One region of the Alteromonas sp. CNT1-28 genome, then DNA from elsewhere that is predicted to be linked to it. Evidence: predicted binding sites of a transcription regulator. Region 1 holds the regulator's gene; each other region holds the start of a gene.
What was found. The regulator sigma-54, encoded in region 1, starts transcription at its own class of promoters, with help from an activator protein. The targets are predictions, from matches to a motif close to GTTGGCACGNNNNTNGNNT.

Region 1 (6,235 bases):
AAGCATCATTAATCCCAATACACTGCTTGCGTCTGCTTCTTTATCGCCTTTTTTTAAGATGATTTTAGCGTCGAATTGATTAGCCAGTTTAACCAGTTGGGTCGCCGCTCTTGCATGCAACCCTAACTTATTGACGATAGTTAGCGTTTTTTGAATAGTCATTACTGATTCAGCTCTCTATGGCGAATTTGTACATCAGGGTGTATTTCACTGAAGGTTTTCGACAGGGTCTGTGCGATATAAACCGAACGGTGTTGGCCACCAGTACAGCCAATGGCTACGGTTACGTAACTTCTGTTATTGCGCTCTAAATGAGGCAGCCATGTCGTTATTAAATTCTGAATTTGCCAAATGAACTTGGTCACTACAGGCTGCGACCCCAAAAATACTTCTACTGGTGCGTCTAATCCGGTCAGATGTTTAAGGTCGGGCTCCCAGTGGGGGTTAGGTAAAAAGCGGGCATCAAAAACGTAATCCGCATCTTTAGGAATACCGTGCTTAAAGCCAAACGACTCAAACACAAGCACAAGGCGTGAGCTTTTCTTACCCAGGATACGCTCTCGAATTAACTCAGCCAGTTGGTGAATGGTAAGCTTATCTGTGTCTAAATATAAATCTGCGCGTTCAGCAATAGGAGCAAGTAGGGCAGACTCGGCTTTAATGGCTTCTGAAAGCGATTTATTAAGCTTGGCGAGAGGGTGAAGACGACGTGTTTCGCTAAAACGCTTAACCAGTACATCATCGCTCGCGTCAATGTAAACAATGGTCATCGACCACGAAGAAGGCAGGTAGTCTAGAATTTCTACCAAATCGTCAGGATTTTTAGGTAAGTTTCTCACATCGATACTTACCGCAACCTGATCGTACTCGTCAACAACTGTATGGGTTAAGGTGGGAAGTAAGTTTACCGGGATATTATCAACACAGTAATAACCTAAATCTTCCAATGCGCGAAGTGCGACAGACTTACCAGACCCCGAACGACCACTGATTATTATCAGCTTCACCTACTTTCTCCCTAATACTCTGGTTTTATCACATACGCCTTGTTGAATTAGGCGCCCACTAAACGGTTAATAGGCGCTTAATGTTTAACTTAATGCAGATAGAATATCGTCGCTTGTCGTTGCGCGACGTATTGCTTTAATCGTTTCTTTGTCGCTTAGTTTACCAGCCACGGTGGCCAGCGTTTGAAGGTGTCCTTCGGTCTGTTCCTCGGGAACGAGTAGCGCAAAAAAGATGTCTACGGGTTTCTCGTCAAGGGCGTCGAAGTCAATTGCTGGCGTGCTGGTTACAACAATGGCAATCACTTTCTCGAGGCCCGGCAGGCGCCCGTGGGGCAGGGCGATACCATTGCCAATGCCTGTACTACCCATACGCTCTCGAGCCATCAAACTGTTGAGTACCGTTGCCTGATCAATGTTCTCGTTTTGCTTGGCAGCGATATCAGCGATGATCTCAAGAATTCGCTTTTTACTATTACACTGAACCGCACACTCGGTGCGGTCCAGACTTACGATGGCTTGTATATCCATGCTTAATTAACTACTAATGTTTTTTCAGTTTTTCCTTATGCTTGATTACCTGCCGGTCGAGTTTATCAACCATGCTGTCAATCGCCGCATACATGTCGGTATTTTCTGAGGATGCGAATACTTCAGCGCCACTTAAATGAACGGTCGCTTCGGCTTTTTGATTTAATTTTTCAACGTTCAGGATGACATGCACATTAGAAATGTGATCAAAGTGACGTTCAAGTTTGCTGAACTTCGTATCGACATAATTACGCAAAGAGTCGGTGATTTCGACATGATGACCAGTAAGGTTGATTTGCATATTTCGTCTTCCTTATATTATTAAGCCCGATTAAATAAGGCTTTTGCGTTGGTTCGACGGCGGGATCGACAACGATTCCCGGTACTTTGCTATTGTTCGCCGGGCAACTTTAATGCCTTGTTCGGCCAACAATGAAGCAATCTTGCTATCACTTAGCGGCTTGCTAGGCTTTTCAGCGGCCACTAATTTCTTGATCAATGCACGAATCGCTGTAGATGAACATTCACCACCAGACTCTGTTGCAACGTGGCTTGAGAAGAAATACTTCAATTCGAAGATTCCACGTGGCGTATGCATGTACTTTTGCGTTGTCACTCGCGAAATAGTGGATTCGTGCATATCTACCATTTCTGCGACATCATTTAGCACCATTGGTTTCATCATTTCCGGGCCGTGCTCAAAAAAGCCCATTTGCTGCTGCACAATGCAGTTTGCAACCTTCATTAAGGTTTCGTTACGAGATTCAAGGCTCTTTATGAACCACTTAGCCTCTTGCATGTGTGAGCGGATGAATTGTGAATCGCTACTATTCTTGGCACGGCGACTCATTGCAGCGTATTGTTGATTTACGCTTAATTTAGGCAGACTGTCGGGGTTCAGCTCAACCACCCAACGGCCATTTTTCTTGGTTACTGAGACATCAGGAATAACGTACTCAGGCTCTTTAGTAACTAAAGCACTACCTGGGCGAGGATTCAAGGTTTGCAGTAAACGCATTGCCTCGCGTAGCTGATCTTCTTTCAATCGGCTTTTACGCATAAGCGTACGATAGTCTTTGCTGCTCAGTAAGTCAGAGTACTCTTCAATTAGTTGCTTTGCTTCAGCAAGCCACGGTGTGTCTTCTGAAAATTGGCGCAATTGCACCATCAAACATTCTTGTGGAGAGCGTGAGCCAGAACCAATAGGGTCGAACATCTGAATGCGCTTTAGCACACATTCTATTTCGTCCATTTCAATCGGCTCTTCCATATCATCATCGTTAACCGCTTCTAAAATATCATCAAGGGTAACGGTTAAATAACCTGACTCGTCAATAGAGTCGATGATTGCTGTAGCGATTGCGCGATCGGTATCCGAGAAATGGGTAAGGCGCATTTGCCAAAGAAGGTGCTCTTGAATATCTTCAGTAGTCTCACCTTGGAAGATTTGCTCGTCGTCATTGGATGGACCCGGAGCAGGCGAAGATGAAGCAGAATAGTATTCGTCCCATGTGCTGTCGATTGGCAGCTCATCGGGAAGATCGTTTTTCTCAAGTGCATCGCCGGCTTCTAGTGTGTCACTAGATGCAGAAGCAGTGGCCTCAGAGCCGCTGTCATCGTTGTCGATATTGTTCTTTTCTAGTTGCGGCTCGTCGTTACCTTCTTCAACTTCTAATAGCGGATTAGAATCGAGCGCTTCTTGGATCTCTTGTTGAAGATCAAGTGTAGAAAGCTGCAGCAGTTTAATGGCCTGCTGAAGCTGTGGTGTCATGGTAAGTTGTTGGCTAAATTTTAGCTGTAAAGATGGTTTCATCTACGTCTTATTTAAATGCTCTAAATTGAATATACCAGAGCGAAACTGAAAAATGACAATTCGGTTACATTAACTATAGCCTGAATTGTTCGCCTAGGTATACATCCCTTACTTTTTGATTACTTAAAACCTGTTCCGCCGTTCCTTGCGCAATAAGCTCGCCATGACTCACAATGTACGCCTTTTCACAAACATCCAATGTCTCTCGTACGTTATGGTCTGTGATAAGGATTCCAATACCCCTATCGCGAAGATGTTGTATTATCTTCTTTATATCATTAACTGATATTGGATCAACACCAGCAAATGGTTCGTCTAACAAAATAAATTGCGGTTTTGCTGCCAGAGCGCGGGCAATCTCAACGCGTCGGCGTTCGCCCCCTGACAAACTCATCCCCGTACTATTACGTATATGGTTAATATTAAATTCATCAAGTAGCGCATCAGCTTCTTCTTCTTGCTGTTGTGAATTTAAATCTTTACGGGTTTGCAAAATGGCCATGATATTTTCATGCACTGTGAGCTTTCTGAAAATAGAGGCTTCCTGCGGTAGGTAGCCAATTCCGCGGCGTGCGCGCTCGTGCATGGGCTGATGAGTTAGCTCATTGTCGTCGATTTCAATCTTGCCTTTATCCAGATTCACTAAACCAACAATCATGTAGAATGTGGTGGTCTTACCAGCGCCATTTGGGCCAAGAAGACCAACAATTTGACCCGTTGAGACAGACAGACTTACATCTCGAACAACCTGTCTTGACTTGTAAGCCTTAGCAAGATTTTTAGCGCTCAAAGTTGCCATTGCTATTCATTGCCCTCGTTGTCTTTTTTGTCTTTCTTAGACGAAGTTTTGCGAATGGTCTCAGGTGTGAATACTGTGGTCACTCGACCCTCACCATCCTTACCTGCGCCGCCAGTCGCTAGCAATTGCTCGGTAATCATATCGAACGTGATGTTGTCACCCTGTACTTTACTGGTGTCTTGTTTCAACTCTGCGTTTCCGGCAAGAGAAATCGTTCGGTTCACCACTTCATAGCGTATTTCATTAGCTTTTGCCGAAACTGGCGTGCCGTCTTCCAATTGCTGGGAATAGCTTGCAGGCTTTCCTCTAGCAATAAATATTTCACGACCACCACCGTCAGTGGCAATTACTTCCACTTCGTCAGCTTCAATAACCAAAGAGCCTTGAGTTATGAGTACGTCGTCTTTGTACAACGCGGTTTTATTTTTACCGTCGATAAACTGGGTGTTCGAGCCTATTTTTATGGGCTGCGAAAAATCATCTTCACTGGCGTGTACCGCACCGCTAGCGATGGCAAGCAATAAACTAGTTGCTAGGGGAATAAGTGGTTTGTACATGATCTAAAAGCTCGTATTCTTGTGTGCGTAAATTCGCGTTAAACCCATTACTTAAAATGACATATTGGGTGCCCAGTATTTCAACGGGTTGGTCAGATGTCATTTGCTTGGTTTCTAAATTAATTTGAATGTACTCGGTCGATATACTTCTGACAAAGTCATCGCCAGTTTGGTTCTCAATATTAACTTGGTTTTCCAGCTGGATTAGCTCGTTATTGTATAGTGTACCTTCATCAGCGGTTACCACCCATGGTGATGACGCGTTTTCTGTATAAAGGGTGTATTTAGGTTGCTGAAACAATACAAAGCCAAGCTGGTCGTAATGCTCCATCGACTCTGCAAATACTTTGTGATTTAACTCACCGTCTTGATTGTACAGCGTAGTGGTTAGATTTTTTGCTTTGTAGGCGGGCTTTAGCGCATCGTTTTCACGATTTCCCTGCGTTTCAGGCTGCTCTTCCATCCACGTAGGGATGTACATCAGCATCGCCAGAATAAATAGCGCTGATATACTTAATCCTAAGCGATTAAAGCCAAACAGGCTCATACACTAGCTCCAAAAATCTCATTTGCTACCCCTTTGGCCTGCAAAATGGTATCCGATATTTCTCGGACCGCGCCAAACCCACCGGGAAGGGTCGTAATCCAGTTTGCTTGTTTTGCTACGTAAGGATGGGCATCGGCAACCGCAATTTTAACTGAAACGTGCTTGTACATACCCGTATCTGGCATGTCATCACCTACCGCAGCCACTTCGTCAGTGTTTAACTCAAGGTGTTTCATCAGGTCGCTAAGCGCGTCTGCTTTATTCTCTTCGCCTTGAATTATATGTGCAACATTCAGTGCCTTCATTCTATTTTCAACAATGGCAGAGCGACGTCCAGTAATTACCGCGACATTCACTCCATTGCTCACTAGCGCTTTTACACCATATCCATCACGGGTATGGAATGCTTTAAGTTCTTCACCGTCGTTACCTAAGTAAATTCGACCATCTGAGAACACACCATCAACGTCGCATACCAGCAACTTTATCTTGGCTAGTTTTGCGAAAAGCGAGTCATTTATTTCCGTGTACAAGGTGGTTGTCATTTAAAGCACTCCTGCTTTTAATAGCATATGCATGTTAAAGGCCCCAACAGGTTTGCGCTTATCGTCAGTAACCATTAACGCACTAATTTTATGGGTTTCCATCAAATTCAGGGCTTCTACAGCCAGCTGACCTGCGGTGGTAGTCTTGCCGCCTTTAGTCATTACTTCTTCTACTGTCGCACTGTGTACGTCTACGCGGGCATCGAGAATTCGTCGTAGGTCGCCATCCGTAAAGACGCCTGTCAGCGTACCGTCTGCCGCTATCACGCCTGTCATACCCAGTCCCTTTTTAGATATTTCCAGCAGTGCGTCAGCAACAGAAGCACTGGCATGGACAAGGGGGATATCACTGCCGCTTTGCATGATATCGCTAACTTTAAGCAGAAGTTTTCTGCCTAAACTACCGCCTGGGTGCGAAAGCGCAAAGTCATCTGAGGTG
Region 2 (6,235 bases), on a different contig from region 1:
TGTTTCGTCTAAATTAGGCACAACAATACCGATATGGTTGATATTGGCGAGGGTTTTATAATCGCTTTCAATATCATTGATAGCTTTAGGTCTGTAAAGGGCTAGGTAGTCTTTATCGTTTCCTACGTGCACCGTGTAGCCGTCATTTTTGGCGCCGCCGCTCCACCGTACTTTCCAACCAAATAGCGTACAAAGTAAGCTGGCTAGCTCATCTGGGTTTTCAACGGTGATATTCGCGTGCTCTAAGTATGCAGTTGTCATGTGTTTTTCCTTGTGTAGATAATCAACGAAAAACAGCTTAATATCTAAAGCTAACTTTAGATCAAGCGTTTTTTTACCGCTATTTCGAAATTGGAAAAGGGGCGTTATGGCACCAGAACCTATGGTAAGCATTGGCTTTATTGCTAAACGTACTGGTAATGCTGTTTCATTAATTCGCTATTATGCCAACGAAGGACTAATTCCTTCTGTGCGCACAAATGGCGGAAATAGAGCATTTCCTCGCTCAGTCATTCGCAGAGTTTCCTTTATTTTGATTGCGCAAAATATGGGGTATTCCCTTGCTGAGATAAAGAGTCTGTTGTCTACACTTCCAGACAACAGAACGCCAACACAAGCTGATTGGGCAAAATTAAGCACGGTGTTTAATCAGCATATCGAAGCAAAAATTGCAGCGCTGACCAGTTTGAAGACGTCGTTAGAAGGCTGTATTGGCTGTGGGTGTTTGTCATTAGACCGCTGTAGGCTTTACAATACCGACGATAAAGTGGCAGCCCAAGGTAGCGGTGCCCAGTTGCTCGATGAAAACGTGCAATCCCAGTTCTTAGTTTCACACAAAAAGTAGCGCTTCATGCACCCAAAAAATCTTCACAAGAACGGCTATCCTATGGATACGCTGTGCCAGACATACCCAGCGCTCAAGTCTTTTCTCGTTCGTGCTAAAAGCGGCAATACCAGTATAGATTTCACCAGCCCAAAAGCGGTGAAGGTGCTTAATGCGGCCTTACTTCATCACTACTACCGCCTTGAATATTGGGATATTCCTGATGGCTACTTATGCCCCCCAGTACCTGGAAGAGCAGATTATATCCACGGTATTGCTGATTTATTAAAATCAACGAGCAGCAGTGCGCATGGTGAGCAGAGTCAACTGGGGAAAGATCAAAACGTTCGTGGGCTTGATATAGGCGTGGGCGCAAATGCTATCTATCCTATTATCGGCGTTACATCCTATGACTGGTCGTTCGTAGGGAGTGATGTTGACGACGTCGCAGTAAAAAGTGCTAAAGCTATTGCTAGTAAAAATAGTGTGTTAGCCCATAAATTCCAAGTGCGTAAACAAGCGAATAGAGCAAGTATTTTCAACGGCGTGATTGAAGCAAATGAACGATTTACGTTTACTATGTGCAATCCTCCGTTTCATAAGTCTGCGCAAGAGGCACTGTCAGGCACGCGAAGGAAGACATCTAATTTAACCCGTAATAAACAGAAACGAAGTGGTGCGAAGTTCACCGATAATCGTGAGCAAGGTTTTGGGCATCGTACATCCAAGCTACAAGGTAAAAATGCCGCTTACCAAGGTAAGGACGCAAACTTGAATTTTGCGGGCCAAGCGAATGAACTGTGGTGCGAAGGCGGTGAACTTGCCTTTATTCAGCGCATGGTTAAAGAGAGTGTCTCTGTAAAAGACAATGTAGAATGGTTCACCTGCTTGGTGTCGAAGAGTGCCCATTTGAAACCAATTAAAACCAGTATTGATTATTACGGTGCTGCGCAGTGTAAAGTGATTGATATGGGACAGGGAAGTAAATTGAGTCGTTTTGTTGCGTGGACTTTTTAACCGTCGTATCGCTAAGTTAAATTGACCGAGTACAGTTGAAGCAGCGTAGTGCGAGCACGCATAGCATTTGCTAAGGAAAGTGGTTCTTGTTCTGAAGAACCACCTTCCAATTCAACGTTTAGAAGCTGAAGGTTTTTGACACACCAAACACAATGCGCTCATCGGCGGTATCAAAATCAAGATTTGTGTTTTCAGCAGCAATTTCGAAATCGAACCCTTCATAACTCGTTTGGTAAGCCAAACGGTAGTGGTAGAAAGAGGTGTCATCACCATTCCACAGCCACTTGTCACTGTCTAGTGAGTTAGATACGTCAAAGCTTGCACGTAAATGATGGTTGGGTGCGAGTTCAAAGGTATGAGCAATCATTGCGATAGCGTGTTTTGCGCCTGTTCCAAAGTAATCCCACGTGTACCAGAAGTTTAGTTCTGAGCTACCGTAGTCACTGGCATAACCAAACTTGGTATACACCTCTGGGTAATTGCCATCACTTGAATCATCGCCACCGTGATAAGAGTAATAAGCGATGCCGTAGTCCAAACTCACCGTTTCGGTTAGCATTTGGTAACGACCCACGTAAAAATCCCATTCAAGGTTTGTATCGCCACCAAAATCTACATTTGATGCCCACGTGCCTGCATAAGTGCCGTTATCAAATGCTTTATCAACACCGCCTTGTAGTGCAGGGTCGTTTTGCGTTTGGCTAACGCCGTTGAAGGTATAATCTGAAACCGCAGAGATATTGGCGCTCCAATCAGCGAATGAAGCTGAAGAATATAACGCTGCGACAATAGCCACTGTGAAAATATGCGCGGATGTAAAAAAAGAATTCAATTTTTTCATTGTTAAATACCTGTTTTTATCGTTGTTTTATTTGGCCCGCTTCCTAGTTAATGCGCTTTTACGCCGGTTTCGGGCAACACTTACCCCCATTGGCTAAAAGTGAGCCAATGTTAATGAGGTAAGAAGTGATTGATTTAATTAGTTGAGATTTTCTATCTTGGTAAAGTCGATTTTGTTTTCTTTCGGCGATGTTTTGATGGCCGTCACCGATTTAAACTTCTGACTTAGAATGAAAGCAAAGCAGCTAAAGAAGATAGCGATAACTAACGCACCCACCCACTGAATTTGCAAGAAGTCTAGTTTGAACAGCAGCGTGAGTAGCGAAAGCGCCACGATATTGAGAGCAATGTAATTGCCTTTACCGATGCGTTCAACGGTCATGTTTAGATTATCTGTGTAAAGTCTAATCAGTGAATCAAGTGAGTTGATCACAAAGACGACACCCACACACACCATGGCTAAATTGGTTATCCCCTCAGTAGGAATACCTGCACTGTGATAGTGGTACAGTACTGAAAACCAAGCCGCAATGGGAATAGATGGAATGACCATCATAGCCAACATGACTTGATAAGTTTTAAGACCGCCCACGAAACGAGACGTAAACTGACCAATCATGATACTCCAGCTGAACCACCAGAATAGATAGAACTCGTGATACTCATTAATGGGTAATACGAAGTTATCGATGTTCGCAAAGTACCCACCAATAAGACCTAGGTTGGTAAAATAAGCCGTTATCTCACTTTCGCCAAATACAAATGCTGCCGCCCACATGCCAACAATGAGTGCGATGAATACCCATGTGGTTGTAAGGCTTAAAATACGCACGTATTTAATGCTAGTGCTCGAATATACGGCAAAAGCAATGGCTGCAAACACAATCAGGTAGAACGCAGGCACGACAGATTCTCCGTCGCCTATCGACGGTAAATACCATGGAAGGTTAGACAGCAGTAGAAACGCCGTGAAAGCACAGGTTCCGATGATTACAACGTTGTTTACGAACTTAACAACGGGAAGCTCGAAGAACTTTACTTTCGGTTCGATTACGCAGAAATAAAAACAAGTAAGAAAGTAGAATCCCCAAATTAAGAATCCCCAGAACCCAAACTCAATGGCGAGCGGATTGGTGAAGGCATATTCAGGACTTGCGCTTATGTCAGCATAACCAGCAAATTCAGTGAGCGGGAACATAATAAGGCCCACGTCCAAACCTGAGGTAAAGAGAATAGCAATAAAGGTAAAGGTTCTAACTGGCGTTACGCCGACCACTTTCATGTTGCCCCATTTAAACAAAATATAGGCTACAGAAAGTAGAGTGAAAATAATGCCTGCACTAAGCCATACTGTCATTATCACCCTCCCAATATTGATAAAAATGAAACATGTTTTTTCCTTTTTTTCGTTATTAAACAGTCCACCCAACTACACATTAAAGCCTTATATTAAAGGCGGCATGTAGGCACTGTGGAAGGTGCGCTTGTTTTAACAACAAGCACACTGGTGCGAGATAGTTTAAAAATTTAGCGTTACTCTGTTTGCCAATGCGGGTGAATATCCACGGGCACATTTTGTGGTGGCAAAGCGGGTTTACCCAGAATGATGTCTGCCGCCTTTTCCGCCACCATGATGGTAGGCGCATTTAGGTTTCCGTTTGGAATTGTGGGGAAGATAGAAGAATCCACCACTCGCAATCCTTCAATGCCATGAACATTGGTTTGAGAATCTACCACTGCCATCTCATCTTCACCCATTTTGCAAGAGCATGATGGATGGTAAGCGCTCTCAACGGCTTCACGCACAAAAGCGTCTATTTCTTCATCCGTCTGAATGTGCTCGCCAGGCTGAATTTCGCCGTCTCTGAAGTCGTCGAATGCTGACTGTGCGATGATTTCTCGTGTAAGTCTTACGCATGCTCTAAACCCTTCGATATCATCTGGATGCTGCAAATAGTTAAACAAAATTTTAGGCGGAACCGTCGGGTTAGCCGACTGAAGGGTTACGCTACCTCTACTTTTAGGTTTGTTGTGACCTACGTGCACTTGAAAGCCATCGCCATCAAACGCTGACTTTCCGTCGTATCGAATAGCGGCAGGTAAGAAGTGATACTGAATGTCAGGCCACTCCACATCTGCTTTCGAGCGAATGAACGCGCAAGATTCAAAGTGATTCGTAGCGCCTAACCCAGAACGGTTAAGCAACCAGCGAGCGCCGATCAACCCTTTTGAAATTAAGCCCAGTTTGCGGTTTAACGTTATTGGCTGTTTGCACTTGTACTGGAAATAAAATTCCAAATGATCTTGCAGGTTTTGACCCACACCCGGCAGGTGGTGCTTAACATCGACACCTGCTTTTTCAAGAATATCTTTGTCGCCAATTCCAGAAAGCTGCAGGATGTGTGGCGAGCCAATAGAGCCGGCGCTTAAAATCACTTCGTTAGATGTGGCGGCAGTCTCGGTTTTACCGTTAACTACATATTCAACGCCTTTTGCGACTTTATCTTCCAGCACGACTTTAGTAACCAGCGCGCCAGTCACTATAGTTAAATTCTTACGCGATTTTACCGGGTCAAGATATTCACGGCTTGCTGAACTGCGTACACCATCTTTAACGGTCATATGCATAGGGCCAAAGCCTTCTTGCTGCTTTCCATTGTAATCGCTAGTGATGTCGTAGCCCGCCTGTTCGCCGGCTTTAATGAAGGCCGTATAAAGCGGGTTCTTCATTTCGTTACCGTTGTTAACGCCGAGTTCACCATTGCCACCTCGGTAAGCGTCGTTACCTTTGTACCAGGTTTCAGCTTTTTGGAAATAGGGTAGGCACGCCTGATAATTCCAGCCCTCTGCGCCGTGAGCTTCCCATTCATCAAAGTCTTTAGCGTGGCCGCGTACGTATACCATTCCGTTAATGGATGACGAGCCGCCCAACACTTTACCGCGTGGGCAGTGCATTTCACGGTTGTTTAAATAGGGCTCTTTTTCAGTGTTGAATTGCCACGCATACTTGTCGGTATTCATAGGAATAGACAGCGCCGTTGGCATCTTGATGAAAATGCTTTTATCTGAGCCACCGGTTTCCAGTAGCAACACCTTGTGCTTTGGGTTTTCTGATAAGCGGTTCGCTAGCACGCAGCCGGCAGAACCAGCTCCAACAATAATGTAATCAAATGTCTGCATATGTACTCCTACTGCGGCTTAAAACGGGCTCTCAATTTGGCTCATACCTACATAAACCGATTTGGTCTGTGTGTAGCTATTAAGCGTTTCAACGCCGTTTTCACGTCCAATGCCAGACTGTTTGTAGCCCCCTACAGGCATTTCAGCCGGAGAGTTACCATATGCATTTATCCAGCAAATACCGGCTTGAAGCTGGTGGATAACGCGGTGCGCGCGCTGGATATCCTTACTAAATACACCGGCAGCTAAACCTAGCTCAGTGTCATTCGCGCGTGCGATCACTTCGTCTTCATCATCGAAGACTAACACGCTCATCACTGGTCCGAAGATCTCTTCTTTAACGATAGTCATATCGTCAGTGCAGTCAGTGAAAAT
Region 3 (6,235 bases), on a different contig from region 1:
CTATGCCGCATTGCTTTTCCAAAAACTCTCTAAATTTGAGGTAACTTGCTGGCGAAACGTCTTTATTAGCCAATCCAATCTTGCTCCGTTATTCGCACTCAGTCATTAGCCACTTTTGTACCGCGGTAGCAAGTTCATCGGGGTGGAATTTCGCGATAAAGTCATCAGCCCCTACTTTCTGCACCATAGCTTGGTTGAAGACACCACTGAGCGACGTATGCAATACAACATGAAGCTTTTGAAGTTCAGGCGTATTCTTAATTTCGGCGGTTAGTGTATAGCCGTCCATTTCTGGCATCTCGATATCTGAGACCAGCACGCCTACACGGTTCGTTACATCGCCATACTCTTCCGCAATTTCTTTAAGCCTGTTTAATGCTTCAAGACCGTTTTTAGCTAGCTCAATTTCTAAGCCTAGTGAAGTTAGGGCCTTTTTAACTTGGTTTCTCGCTACCGCAGAGTCATCTGCAATAAAGATAATTTTATTCTCTTGGCCTTCGGTTGTCAGACCTTCTGCCACCTCTGAACTTACTTCGGCATTCAACGGAGAAATTTCATTTAAAATTTTCTCAACGTCTAGAATTTCAATAAGTTCATTTTCAACTTCAGTCACCGCCGTTAAATAGCTTGCTCTGCCAGTACCTTGAGGTGGCGGCATGATCGCATCCCAATTGGTGTTGATAATACGCTCTACGGCACCCACCAAAAAGCCCTGAACTGAACGGTTATATTCCGCAATGACAATAAAGGCATTAGAGAGATCTTCAATTTTACGGCCGCGTGTTGCCATACTTAAATCAATGACCGATATGGTTTGACCACGGATGTGCGCCACACCACGAACCAACGGGTTTAATTTCGGCATTGCTGTTAGCGGAGGACACTGAAGCACTTCCCGCACTTTAAAAACGTTAATTCCAAAGCGTTGGCGGCCGTTCAGTCTAAACAGCAGCAACTCTAAGCGATTCTGCCCAACAAGCTGCGTGCGCTGGTTTACTGAATCTAAAATCCCCGACATAGGTCACCTCTAAGTAATACTGGGCATGATCATTGCCTCTTATGATAAAGATAGACAATATCACTAAATTTTTGCAGGTCAAACGACAGAAAAATGACACTAAATAGCATTTTTCAGTCTTTAGTAAGGGTTTATACCTTAACTTAATCAATGATCCTGCGTTGACGCTCGTGCTTGTAAACCTTATGGATTTACTTTGGCTGTTATTTATTTGCACTAAGCAAACCGGCCGTATTAAGCATAGTCAATAACTTGTAAACTGAACACGAAAAGTCATGATGAAAAATATGAACGCCAAAACGCGCCTTACATTCACACGATTACTGTCATTGACCGTTTTCAGTGTGCTTTCTATGAACTGCTTGGCGACACAAACCAATCACAAACAGGTTGAAGAAGGCGCAAAACAATACCTAATAACTCAACTTGCTGATAATACGCAGGATACTAGCATTGATGTGTCTATTGTGAAGATAGACGATAGGATAAATATTCCTGACTGCCCAACTGGGTTCGAATACAATGCGTCGCAAGAAGCGCTGAGCCAATCGTATATATCAGTTAGAGTGAGCTGTAGAAATAATGAATGGTACCTTTTTACCAGCGGGCAAGTAACGCGTACCAAAGAAATTGTTGTCACTCAAGGAGCAATAAGTCCAGGAACCGTACTAACATCATCGAATCTCTCTCTGGCAAAAGTTGATGTAAGACGATTGCGCCATACCGCATTTACTGAGCTAGAAGCACTTATTGGGGCTAGAATAAAACGCCGAGTGACTGACGGACAAGCTATACAGTCAAATATGCTATGCTTTGTGTGCAAAGGCGACAGAATTACCATAACTGCTGAGGTAGCAGGTATGGAAGTGAAAACAGCCGGAATCGCTCAGCAAGACGGTGTTGTTGGTGACAATATTAAGGTAATTAATGCCAGTAGCCAAAAGGCGGTGATAGCAAGAGTCGCAAGCCCTGAAGAAGTCGTGATACACTTATAAACGAGGCAGCGAATATCTACTTTTTTGTTCACAATTTAGCTAAAGAAATTAGCCAAAAGGCCGATACACTTTACAGAGGCGAAAAAGTAGTGAGGACTAATTATGGCAATTAACAATATAAACAATGGGTTACCGAAAACACCCGTTGATAATGGAAAGGTTGCGCAGCAAAACCAAACGCAGCAATCTCCACAGCAGGCATCAACACAGGCTGCGCAAACCGCATCAGTTCCGCGTCAGGATTCTGTATCGTTGACGCAATCTGCTCAACAGCTCAACCAGGTTCAGAAGAAAGGTTCGGAAGCGCCTGTGAACCAAGATAAAGTCGATCGCCTTAAGCGAGCGATTCAAAGTGGCGAGTATAAAGTTAATCCTGAAGTGCTTGCCAACAAGATTGCAAAACTAGAAGGTGAGATTTTTGGCGCTAAATAGTGAGCGACAAAACTCGTAACTAACCAGAAGAGAGCTAACGTGACTGAACAAGCAAGCCAATTGACACAAGCACTAATAAAGCAAGTGGAGCAACTGTCTTCACTTGCCGTATTGCTTGAAAAAGAATTGCAACTTATCAGTTCGCGAGACGCAGAATCTTTAATGAACTTATTAGACGAAAAGACAGCACTGTTAACGTCTATTCAGGCTCTCGATGGAAGCATTGAGCGCACAATTAGCAATCAAGGCTCAATGTCAGAAGAAGATGAAGCATTAATGGCTAATGCAAAGAAACTTCTGGACGATTGCAAATACCGCACGCAGGTCAATCAAAAAGCCGTAGAGCAAGGACAGCTACGCCTCACACACTTACGTAACTTGATGATGGAAGTGCGTGCCAAAGAATCGCTCACCTATGACAAAAAAGGAAAGCCGAAAGGCGGGACTTTAGGGTCGGGAGTGAGCGCCTAATTTTTTTGCGATTTCAGTAAACCCCAGTCAGCGAGCTTTAACCATTAAGCCTTAACCGGTAAAAGTAAATTATATCTCTGTGAATTTGCGCATGTTTTAAGACTTCACGATACAGCCACTTGCGCCCCCCCCCTTTCACTAACGTTTAATAATACTTAACATCCTTTACTCGGCGCGGTTTTGCGGTCGACAGATATATATCGTAAACCTGCTGCATATCTAAAGCGAGTTCGGTGACGTATGTATCTTCACCTACCGGATAGGCTTTTACGACTTCAGCGCCTCTAATGACCCCCTCTACAGATGCTCGCAATGTTTCGCTATCTATAACCAAATGAGACAGAGACTGATTGCCTTCAATTTTTTTACCATAGACTTGTTCAGTTAGCTCTCGGTATGCATCTAATTTTGACGCTTTCATCGCCATTATAAGCTTCATGCTGTCGCTTTCGCCATGCTGAGAAGAAATTGGCGCATAGCCTACCGCCTTGAGCACGGGATAGCTTTCTGGTTCTATTGTTTCCCACTCAACGTGTTTATCAATAATGCCGCATCCACCAGTGCTTATTGCTAAACCAAGAAAGCAAGACAGCAGCAGCGATTTTGATTTATGTATTTTTTTCAAGCACATAGTTTCATTTCCAAATTGCATTATTAATAAAATCAAATGTGTAGTTACGCTGCTCTCGTCGGTGGCAGCCTTGTTACTACGAGATACCGCCACACTCGCGGTAGCAGATTTTGACATATCTAAACTGACGCTTTTTACAAACCTTTAGCAAGATACGCGTTGCAAGATATGTGCAAGATATGCGCCCGATTGATTTAACGGCGACGAAACCACATCAACTGGCACTCTTTTCGCATACTTCGCTTTATAAACCGGGCGCTTTGCATAGCGCAGTTAGATAAAAACCTCCAGAGGTGTGCGGTGCGACATATTAGCAAAACAACGCTGGTAACTATTTTAAATGCTGTCGTGGCGGTAATTTGCCTGTTTGCATTTTTCGTTGGGCAAGCAAATGCCGTGTGGTACGAGGCTACAGGACAGGCTGTGGTGCGAAATGGTGATAAGGAAACTGCCAGACATGCGGCTACCCAAGAGGCACTTAAGCAAGCCATGCTTTTTGCAGGCGCGTCAGTTCATAGTGTCGCCAAGCTTACAAATGGCCTTCTTAAAAATGAAGAGATGACCATTCGCTCTACCGGCGAAGTTGAACAATTGGAACTAGTTGATGAAGTTTATAGCGGCGATGTGATTACGGTAAGTATTCGCGCTGACATTTTTCCAAGAGGAAAAGTGTGTGCCGCACAAAATGACCAAAAACATTTCGCTACCACACATTTCAGGGTACGTAACAGAGCGCAACTAACACAGGGTAATATTCCCAATTTCGATGCTTCATTCACCCAGCAGTTAGCGCAGGCCATGCGAAATAAAACTGAAAACCTAGATATTATCTATATCGCGCCACATACTGCAAAATTTGACAGTCGATATACTGACCAAAATGTACGCACGCTTTCAGCGCAAAGTAATACTCAATTTGTGCTGGTGGGCATGATAGATGATTTAAGCGTGACACGGGAAGAGGCTTCGGTTTTTACACCGTGGCGTGAGGGTACTTCTCGACGCTCCTTTGCTATGACCATTCAGGTCTATGACGGCATTAATGGAGGCCTGTTGTTGACTAAGTCTTATCAGAATCAAGGAGAATGGACATTCGACAGATTCGAAGATATTGATGAGTTTTCGACAAAATTTTGGCAGTCGCTTTATGGGCAAACTGTCAACGCGACAATAGCAGAAGCGATTGAAGACATAAAAGAAGCCACTGCATGCCAGCCAATGACAGGTAGAGTGATTAATGTTGCCGGCGATAAAATCTCTGTATCTTTAGGCAGAGACAATGGCATTTCTGAAAAAGATGAACTATACCTTTATCAAGCTAAAGAGATTGTCGATAACCGTGGCCGTAAATACTTACAGTACTCGCTATATCCTGGCAAATTTGTAGTGAGTAGTGCCTACGGTAATTCGTCTCTAGTAGTAAACGAAGGTGCAGGAATTATCGCAAACATTCAAGAACACGATTTTGTAGTAAAAAAATAGTCTTTCTCGATCTGCCTTAAACAGTTTAGAGTTCCCAGTTTATATAGTACTTTCGTCATCTAAGTGAATTAATTGCCTTTGGAAAGGTATCGAATATCAATTACTTCAAGCATTGAATAAAGTGTAACTATAATCTTTTACTTCAATTCGTTTTTGTTAGAATCCAAACTATCATAGGGAATTTGTTCAACAAAACATGCTGTTTTGTCCAACAGCGGCATATAAAATTAACAAATTGAACAATCCCCATGCACTGCTCTTTAGATTTACGAGACTAGCGGTACACTTTGATATTTAAAAATACACTGACCATAGCCAGAGCCCTCGTATCTACGAGGGCTTTTTATGTGCATTAGAAAACCGGGCCATGGGCACATTACTTTCACGTCAATGACAGAGACATTCTTCTCATAGCGCTGCACCTTGTTGACAAAGGGTTTCGTATTTTCCCGAACTACGTATAATAAAACTCCCTACGCATTAGGTCCCCATAGTTTAATGGATAAAACAAGGCCCTCCTAAGGCTTAGATGTTGGTTCGATTCCAGCTGGGGACGCCATTAATTGCGCAACGGTTCTGCTTTTTAGTAAAGATGCTTATACACACCGTCGCCTGTAATATTGAAGAATTCATTATACTTTGGTTGTAATTTAGCCAATTTAAGTAATACTCTTCAAAACAGGAGAGCATTATGACTTTCGATTTCCCCCCACCTGATAACGCTGATAGTTGTGCCGAAACAGCTGTGCAGTGCCCATTTTCTGAAGAAGAATGGGATGCTATTGAAGCTTTAGCGGAACCTGGTGCCATTTACTAAACGATGATTTTTGGAATTTAATCCCCACTTTATAATTACACTGCAATCGGCGGTGCTGCTATTCGTTGCGACCGGTGATATATCAAGCGGTTATGCTCCATAGACCAACGGGGCTGAAATAGCGTATAAAAGATAGAGAAGTAGCTTATACGGGGATTAATATGAGCCAATTTGAAAACGACGATATCGATTCGTTTTTTGCAGAAATGCAAGATGTAAAACCAATCGCTTCAGATGATAAGGCTTTATTACACGATCCTGTAAAGGCGCTCGCTGAAAAACAAAAACGAGCGTCTAGGCAGTTAAGCGTCCGCGAAAAACTCGCTAACCCACTGAGCATGGAAGGCGTGAAGCCGGTACCTCCTGATAATTTCATACACTTCCAGCAG

Region 2: the regulator sigma-54 is predicted to act here: its motif matches at 2,772-2,790, upstream of MHN02_RS14905 (TorF family putative porin).
Region 3: the regulator sigma-54 is predicted to act here: its motif matches at 3,765-3,783, upstream of MHN02_RS02310 (flagellar assembly protein T N-terminal domain-containing protein).

What each region holds. Positions count from the first base shown of each region.
Region 1 covers NZ_JAKREZ010000006.1:252,033-258,267, forward strand. Annotated here, with positions in the region: gene MHN02_RS05845 (HPr family phosphocarrier protein) at 1-162, opposite strand, end outside; gene rapZ (RNase adapter RapZ) at 162-1,007, opposite strand; gene ptsN (PTS IIA-like nitrogen regulatory protein PtsN) at 1,092-1,535, opposite strand; gene hpf (ribosome hibernation promoting factor) at 1,549-1,836, opposite strand; gene MHN02_RS05865 (RNA polymerase factor sigma-54) at 1,867-3,348, opposite strand; gene lptB (LPS export ABC transporter ATP-binding protein) at 3,422-4,147, opposite strand; gene lptA (lipopolysaccharide transport periplasmic protein LptA) at 4,150-4,704, opposite strand; gene lptC (LPS export ABC transporter periplasmic protein LptC) at 4,673-5,251, opposite strand; gene kdsC (3-deoxy-manno-octulosonate-8-phosphatase KdsC) at 5,248-5,796, opposite strand; gene MHN02_RS05890 (KpsF/GutQ family sugar-phosphate isomerase) at 5,797-6,235, opposite strand, start outside.
Region 2 covers NZ_JAKREZ010000025.1:36,068-42,302, forward strand. Annotated here, with positions in the region: gene MHN02_RS14890 (VOC family protein) at 1-261, opposite strand, end outside; gene soxR (redox-sensitive transcriptional activator SoxR) at 368-844, shown strand; gene rlmF (23S rRNA (adenine(1618)-N(6))-methyltransferase RlmF) at 851-1,840, shown strand; gene MHN02_RS14905 (TorF family putative porin) at 1,959-2,681, opposite strand; gene MHN02_RS14910 (choline transporter) at 2,820-4,037, opposite strand; gene betA (choline dehydrogenase) at 4,214-5,860, opposite strand; gene betB (betaine-aldehyde dehydrogenase) at 5,879-6,235, opposite strand, start outside.
Region 3 covers NZ_JAKREZ010000002.1:140,366-146,600, reverse strand. Annotated here, with positions in the region: gene MHN02_RS02340 (protein-glutamate O-methyltransferase CheR) at 1-73, opposite strand, end outside; gene MHN02_RS02335 (chemotaxis protein CheV) at 89-1,018, opposite strand; gene flgA (flagellar basal body P-ring formation chaperone FlgA) at 1,297-2,013, shown strand; gene flgM (flagellar biosynthesis anti-sigma factor FlgM) at 2,116-2,445, shown strand; gene flgN (flagellar export chaperone FlgN) at 2,485-2,916, shown strand; gene MHN02_RS02315 (LPP20 family lipoprotein) at 3,062-3,547, opposite strand; gene MHN02_RS02310 (flagellar assembly protein T N-terminal domain-containing protein) at 3,848-5,029, shown strand; tRNA gene MHN02_RS02305 (tRNA-Arg) at 5,514-5,588, shown strand; gene MHN02_RS21600 (hypothetical protein) at 5,721-5,846, shown strand; gene smrA (DNA endonuclease SmrA) at 6,008-6,235, shown strand, end outside.